2 regions of the Ciceribacter azotifigens genome follow, and region 2 is predicted to be linked to the other one. Evidence: predicted binding sites of a transcription regulator. Region 2 holds the regulator's gene; the other holds the start of a gene.

Region 1 (3,904 bases), on a different contig from region 2:
CGGGTCGAGGATCACCGCTGCGGCGACCACCGGTCCGGCCAGAGGTCCGCGGCCCGCCTCGTCGGTTCCGGCGATCCCGGAATAGCCCTCACGGACGGCGAGCCGTTCCAGCTCGAAATCAGGTCCGGCTGGCAGCTCGGCGAAAAGGCCTGGAGAATCGGGCGGCGTGCGACGCTTCATGGCGGCACTGATCGCACGCCGACCCGACTTCCTGCAAGTCCCCGGCCCGGATACGGGACACTATGTCCCGCATCCGGTGCGGCTCCGGGGACTTATCCGGCGCGTGGGGATAGGGGCAACCCGCGCCGGAAAGCAAATGGCCGGCCCCAGGCGACGCGGAGGCGGCGTCGTCCGGGGCAGGGCACGGCGAGAAAGTCTCCCGCCATGCCGGACATCGTCTCAGAGCAGCGAGAGCTGCACGCCGCTTCCGTTCGGCGGCACGAAGAGGTCGTCGCGCAGCTGCATGCTGCGCCGCCCGAGCCCCAGCCGCTTCGTCGCCATCTCGAAGCGCCGGCTGATCTGCCAGGCATAGGGACCTGCGCCCTTCATCCGCTTGCCGAACTCGGCGTCATAGTCCTTGCCGCCGCGCATCGAGCGCACCAGCGACATCACGTGCCGATAACGATCGGGATAGTTCTGCAGCAGCCAGTCGCGGAAGAGCGGGCTTACCTCCAGCGGCAGGCGGAGCAGGACGTAGCTCGCCTCGCACGCGCCCGCGGCCTTGCCGGAATCGAGCACCCGCTCGATCTCGTGATCGTTGAGTGCCGGGATCACCGGCGCCATCATCACGGCCGTCGGAATGCCGGCCTCCGACAGCCGGCGGATCGCCTCGAGCCGTCGCGTCGGGGTGGAAGCGCGCGGCTCCATGGTCCGCGCCAGCTTGCGGTCAAGCGTCGTCACCGAGATCCCGACCTTTGCCAGCCCCTTCTCGGCCATCGCCGCGAGGATGTCGATGTCGCGGGTGACCAACGCCGACTTGGTGACGATGGCGACCGGATGGTTCGCCTTCTGCAAGACTTCGAGCACCTGCCGCATGATCCGCCACTCGCGTTCGATCGGCTGGTAAGGATCGGTATTGGTGCCGATCGCGATCGTCCGCGGCTTGTAGCCGGGCTTGGCGAGTTCCCGCTCCAGGAGCCGCGGGGCATCGGGCTTGGCGAAGAGCTTGCTTTCGAAATCGAGGCCCGCCGAGAGGCCCATATAGGCGTGCGTCGGCCGTGCGAAGCAGTAGATGCAGCCGTGTTCGCAACCGCGATAGGGGTTCACCGAGCGATCGAAGGGAATGTCGGGGGATTCGTTGCGGGTGATCGCCGTGCGCGGCTTCTCCACCTGCACCTCCGTCCGGAACGGGGGCATGTCCTCGAGCGTCGTCCAGCCGTCGTCATAGGCGACCCGCTCGGTCGGCTCGAACCGGCCTCCTGGGTTCATGCTCGCGCCGCGCCCACGCCGCCGCTGGATGTCGACCCGAAGGCCCGACGAGTTCACCAGAGCATCGGCAATATCCGCCGTATTGGCAGGCTGGAACGCAGCCTGCGCCACAAGAGACAATTCGTTCATTGTAGGCTCCAGAGGGGCCATTGCCCCGTTCGATGAATAGATTCCTAGCGCGGAAATGAGAACATTACAAGAACAAAAATGCGAAATGTCGCAGTGGCAATGTTTTGGGCAAGGCGATAATGTCGTGCCATGTTGACTGTCATCATGGAATGCCGGGATCAGGAACCGGAGCTTGCGCAGACGCTCGCCGTGCTCGTCGCCGGCGCGATCGACGGTCTCGTCAGCGATGTGGTGGTGCTAGACCACGGTTCGAGCGACGGAACGGCGCAGTTGGCCGAGGCGACGGGGTGCCGGTTTTATAGGCAGTGGAACATGGCGGAGATCCTGAATGCCGCCCGCGGCGACTGGATTCTGCTGTTCGAGCCGGGCGCGCGGCCGCAGAACGGCTGGATCGAGGAGATCTGCGAATACGTCGCCTCGTCGCGCAAGCCGGCGCAGTTCTCGGCCTCGCGCCTCCACCGGCGGCCGTTCTTGCAGCGGATCGGCCGTCGGCCGCCTCTTGAGCAGGGCCTGCTGATGACCAAGGGCGAGGCGCTCGCGGCGGCGACATCGGCCGGCGACCTCGACCATATCGCCCGCGGCCGGAAGGCGCAGCGACTGTCGAGCGAACTCGTCCCGTCTTGGGTCGCACGGCAGAACCGCCGCCCGGCAGTGTGAGCAGGCAAGGCGGTCAGGCGAGGGCTGTTCGGCTCAGCCGCGGCGCAGGTGTTCGTCGAGCCGCGGCATGATTTCCACGAAATTGCACGGCATGTGGCGGTAGTCGAGCTGCCATTTCAGGATGCCGTCCCAGGCGTCCTTGCAGGCGCCGGGCGAGCCGGGCAGCACGAAGATATAGGTCGCGTTGGCGACGCCGCCGGTGGCGCGCGACTGGATGGTCGAGGTGCCGATCTTGTCGTAGGAGAGCCGGTGGAAGACCTCGGAGAAGCCATCCATCCGCTTCTCGAACAGCGGCTCCAGCGCCTCCGGTGTTACGTCGCGGCCGGTGAAGCCGGTTCCGCCGGTGGTGATGACGACATCGATCTCCTGCGACAGCGTCCAGGCATGCACCTGGTCGTAGATGCGGTCGCGGTCATCGGGAACGATCGCCCGGTCGACCAGCCTGTGGCCGGCTTCGGTGATCCGTGCCACAAGGGTGTCGCCCGACTTGTCATCGGCCAGCGTACGCGTGTCCGAAACCGTGAGCACGGCGATTCCCACGGGAATGAAGGGTCGCGTCTCGTCGAGCCGGTTCATGAAGTCTCTCCTGCAACTGTTCGGGTCGCTTCAAAATACCAGCGCGGCTGCTGGCGCGAAAGGTGGCTGACGGCCGCTCTGGCCGCGGCATAATCGCCGTAGAGGCCGAAGCAGGTGGCGCCGGAGCCGGACATCCGGACGAACGCGGCGCCGCTTCCGGCAAGCATGTCGCAGACGTCGCCAATCTCCGGCAGCAGGGCACGCGCGGGCACCTCCAGATCGTTGCGCAGCGTGGAGAGCCACGCGATCCAGGCTTCGTGGTCAGCGACCTGCGGAGGCGACGAAATCGGCGGATTGTCCTTCCTGTCGAGCCGGCGAAAGACCTCCGGCGTCGAGACCGCCTTCAGCGGATTGGCGAGCACCATGGCGAAGGAGGGCATATGGGGGAGGGGTGTGATCGCCTCGCCGATGCCGCTAGCTCGGAGCGGCCGAGACTCGAGGCACATCGGAACGTCCGCCCCGAGCCGCAGCGCGACCGCCGCGAGGTCGCTCGCGGGCAGGTCCGCATTCCAGAGCCGCAGCAGTCCGCGCAGAGTCGCGGCGGCGTCGGCCGACCCGCCGCCGATCCCGGAGGCAATCGGCAGGTTCTTTTCGAGCGTTATTTCGACGGGGGGCGTATCCAGACCGCGGCTGCTCAAAGCCTCTCGCAGGAGGTCGCGCGCCTTCGTGACGAGATTGTCGCCGGTCCCTTTCGGATCGGCCGCAAGGGTCGCGCCGAAGCGACCGGAGAGCGAAAGACTATCCTCGCTTGCGGCGGCAAAGGTCAGCCGGTCCCCCGCTTCGGCAAAGGTCACGATGCTGTCGAGCAGGTGATAGCCATCCTCGCGCCGCCCGGTGACGTGCAGCGCGAGATTGATCTTGGCCGGCGCCGCCTCGACGACCCCGGTGGAGATCACGGGTCCGGCGGAGGGCATGGATTACGACTTCTTGTCGGCTTCCGTCCGCGGCGGTTCGGGATCGGCTTCCGGGGCCGCCTTCGCCGCATCGGCTGCGAGCGGCGGCAGGCCCTTGTCGATCTTTGCCTGGATCTTGGCGATCTGGTCCTTCTCCGGATCGGAGGCGAGTGCGCGCTTCCACTGGTAGGTGGCTTCGAGCTTGCGTCCGACGCGCCAGT
Region 2 (3,904 bases):
CGCGCACCGGAAGAGGTCGTGCTCACGACCCGCGCCCGACACGAGCCTTTCGCACTCGGCGAGGTGCTGCGTGGGAAAGCACGGCTCTCGCCTCCTTCCGGGCCGGCCTTGCCGGGTCTCGACGACTTTTCGTTCCCCGGCTACTTCGGCGGGATCGGCGCCGTCGGCTACTTTCTCGCGGCTCCGGTGCGCATTGACAGCCTCCCGGAGAGCGGAACCGGCGCATGGTGGGAGGCCGCCGAACAGACGCTCCTTGTTGTCCGTGACGGCATCACGCAGCGAATCAGGAGAACGGTTCCGGGCGATGCCGGCGGTTTTGCCGCCTCCATCGTCACCGGCGACCGGCGATCGATGTCGGAGGCGACGACGGAGGCGCTGCGGCTTTCGGGGCTGGCGCACATCACCGCGATCTCCGGCCTCAACATGGCGCTCGCCGCTGGCATTTTCTTTGTCGGCCTTCGCAAGCTGCTTAGCCTCTCGCCGGCGATCGCCCAGTCTCGGCCGGTAAAGAAGATCGCTGCCGCTGCCGCACTCGTCGCTGCCTTCCTTTACCTGATGATTTCCGGCTATCAGGTCTCCGCCGTCCGCGCCTTCCTGATGACGGCGATCATGCTGGTCGCCGTCCTGTTCGACCGTCCGGCGATCAGCCTGCGCAACCTCGCACTGGCGGCGATCGTCATTCTTGCGATCTCCCCGTCGCAGGTGCTCGGCGCGAGTTTTCAGATGTCGTTTGCTGCGACCGCCGGGCTGATTGCCGGCTACGACGGTTGGCGGCGGAGTGCAGGGCGGTCGTCGCGCTACGCGCCGGACTTTCCGGGCCGCAAGGCCCTTTCGTTCCTGTGGAACTTCGCCGCCGGCACGTTCGTGACCTCGCTGATCGGGGGACTGGCGACGGCAATCTTCGCGGTCGCCCATTTCCATAGAATGGCACCTTACGGCCTCGTCGCGAACCTCGCGGCGATGCCGATCATTTCGGTCGTGGTGATGCCGGCGGCGCTGGCGGCAATGCTGCTCATGCCATTCGGCCTCGACGCTCCGTTCCTCATTCTTGCGGGCGAGGGACTCGAGATTGTCATCGTGATCGCAACCACGGTGGCGAGCTGGAGCGAGGGGACGTCGTTCGGCCGGTTCGGGGCATGGTTCCTGCCGCTGGCGAGCGCGGGACTGCTGTTGCTCACTCTGCTGCACACGCAGCTGCGCTGGATCGGCGCGGCAGTTCTTGCGGCCGCGATCGGCCTTGCGGTCCTCCTGCCACCGGAAGAGACGGCCAACCTCATCGTCTCGGAGGACGGACGCCTGGCGGGTCTGCCCGGCGCCGACGGCAGGACGATCGCGACGAACCGCAGCAAACCGTCGGACTTCCTCTTCTCACAATGGCAGCACGCGCTTGCGCGCCCCGATCATCTCGGACCGCTCCGCAGCGAGGACGACGCCGTCGCCGGCACCCGGGCGGACGAAACGGACCGGCTGTCGGCCGAGCAGATAAGGACTGTCCGCGACACGATGCGCCGGCAGTTCGGCGCAGCGGCCCCCGGCCGATTTCTCTGTACGGGCAAAGTCTGGTGCATCGCCCGGCTGCCGGACGGGTGGCGGATCGCCACCGTCGAGGACCCGGCACTTCTCGGCGTCGCCTGCGATGTCGCCGATCTCGTGATTACGCCGCGCCGTTCACCTTTCGGCATCTGCCGCTCCGGAGCGAAGATGATCGATGCGGAAATGCTGCGGCGCACGGGCGCGACCGAATTCTATCTCGGAAATCATGAGGATCGGGACATTCGCCGGCGGACCGCATTCACCACCCTCGACAGGCCCTGGCAGCGGCATCGCCTTTACGACTGGCGGACCGACAGCTTCGCCGACCGAGAGCCCGCGGAGTTCGCCCCCGCGGAACAGGTCAGTGATAGCGGCGGATAAGTCCGACCAGCTTGCCCTGGATCTTCACACGATCAGGGCCGAAGATGCGCGTCTCATAAGCCGGGTTCGCAGCCTCGAGCGCGATCGAATCGCCCCGGCGGCGGAAGCGTTTCAGCGTTGCCTCCTCGTCGTCCACGAGTGCCACCACGATGTCGCCGGGCGTCGCGTTGCTGGCATTGCGGATGATGACCGTATCGCCGTCGAGAATACCGGCCTCGATCATCGAATCACCCTTGACCTCGAGCGCATAGTGTTCGCCCGATCCGAGCATCTCGGCCGGGATCGTGATTTCATGAGTGTTGTGCTGGATCGCCGAGATCGGTACCCCGGCCGCGATGCGGCCCATGACAGGAACCGCAACGGAATTCGATCGCTCCTCTGTGGACGGTTTGGCGGCCGGCGCCGCCTGTCCCTTGCCGAGGCTTCCCTCGATGACGCTCGGCGAGAAACCCCGCCGCGGCTGCAGGCTGGAGGAATAGGCCTCCGGCAGCTTGATGACCTCCAGGGCTCGCGCCCGGTTCGGCAGCCGGCGGATGAAGCCACGCTCCTCGAGCGCCGTGATGAGGCGGTGGATACCGGATTTCGAGGCGAGGTCGAGCGCGTCCTTCATCTCGTCGAAAGACGGCGGCACGCCCGATTCCTTCATCCGCTCGTGAATGAAGAGAAGCAGTTCCTGTTGCTTGCGCGTCAGCATGGTCCAGAGCCCCGTCGTGTGAAACAAATCCAGAACATACACTATCTGTTCCATATGTGTTCCGCAAGTGCTTAAATATTGGTAAGCAATTGGCCGTTCGGGGGAATTTCGCGTGCATTCGCGTCCGGCGGACAGCGACGGGATGGGGCCGCAGCCGCCTTGCAAAGCGCCCGCAAATCGCGCAAACCAGACGCGGTCGACAAGGAGGGTGCGGGATGTCCACTGCCAAGGAGACGCCGCGCGGCGTCGATCACATCGTTCTGCCGGTGCACGGGCTGAAGCCCGCACGCGAGCGGCTCGGAGCGCTGGGTTTCACAGTTGCCGCCGATGCGCTGCATCCCTTCGGCACCGAGAACGCCTGCGTCTTCTTCGCCGACAAGACCTACCTCGAGCCGCTTGCGGTGGCGAGCCGTGAAACCTGCGAGGAAGCCGCGCGCAAAGGCAATGTCTTCGTCGCCCGCGACCGCGCCTTCCGTTTCCGCGCGCCGGACGGCGAGGGTCTTTCGGGAATAGCGGTTGCCGCGACAAGTGCGACGGCGGACCACGAGGTCTATTTCGAGCACGGTCTGTCGGCTGGTGAAATCCTCCATTTCTCGCGGCCGCTCAGATTGCCGGACGGCACCGAGGCGACAGCCTCGTTCAGGCTTGCATTCGCCGCCGACCTGCGTGCGCCCGATTTTCTCCTCTTTTCCTGCGAGCGGGCCAATCCGCTGCCGGCGGATCGTGCCGCGCTCGAACGCCACGAGAACGGCGTGACGGGCATATCCGCCGTTGTGCTCACCGAAGAAAACCCCTCCGACTTCCAGGAGATGCTGGAGACCGTCTTCCATCAGCGCGAGATCGAGGCGCATTCCTTCGGCATCGTCGTCCCTTCGGCGAACGCGAAGATCGAGGTGCTGACGCCCGCCGGCCTTGCTGGCTATTTCGGGCTCGACGCCCGAAATGCCGGACGCGGCCTCGCCGGTGCGGCGATCGTCTTCCGGACCGGGGATCTCGGCGTGACAGAACGCTTGCTGGCTGCTAATGGCGTTCGCCATGCACGCAAAGATGGCCGCCTGATCGTACCGCGTGACGCGGGACAGGGCGCGCATTTCGTTTTCCAGGAGGAATAATGAGCACTTCGACCAATTCCGAAGTCGTCGTCGGCGAAGGCGCCACCAAGGTCGTCTTTTCCAACTCCAGGCGCTTCTCGCTGATTGCCGGCCCCTGCCAGATGGAAAGCCGCGATCACGCCTTCATGATGGCCGGCGCGACAAAGGAAATCTGCGACAAGCTCGGCATCGGGCTCGTCTACAA

The links. The regulator LexA, encoded in region 2, represses DNA repair genes until DNA is damaged. The targets are predictions, from matches to a motif close to TGTTCNNNNTGTGTTCNG.
Region 1: ACM6UT_RS16040 (PA0069 family radical SAM protein) is a predicted target of LexA. The motif match lies at 1,615-1,632, and genes of this name have one in related genera.

What each region holds. Positions count from the first base shown of each region.
Region 1 is NZ_JBLQTA010000011.1:93,122-97,025, forward strand. It holds gene ACM6UT_RS16035 (ribonuclease HII) at 1-180, opposite strand, end outside; gene ACM6UT_RS16040 (PA0069 family radical SAM protein) at 400-1,557, opposite strand; gene ACM6UT_RS16045 (glycosyltransferase family protein) at 1,687-2,214, shown strand; gene moaB (molybdenum cofactor biosynthesis protein B) at 2,248-2,790, opposite strand; gene ACM6UT_RS16055 (4-(cytidine 5'-diphospho)-2-C-methyl-D-erythritol kinase) at 2,787-3,704, opposite strand; gene ACM6UT_RS16060 (tetratricopeptide repeat protein) at 3,708-3,904, opposite strand, start outside.
Region 2 is NZ_JBLQTA010000008.1:118,698-122,601, reverse strand. It holds gene ACM6UT_RS13450 (ComEC/Rec2 family competence protein) at 1-1,914, shown strand, start outside; gene lexA (transcriptional repressor LexA) at 1,895-2,608, opposite strand; gene ACM6UT_RS13440 (VOC family protein) at 2,824-3,720, shown strand; gene kdsA (3-deoxy-8-phosphooctulonate synthase) at 3,720-3,904, shown strand, end outside.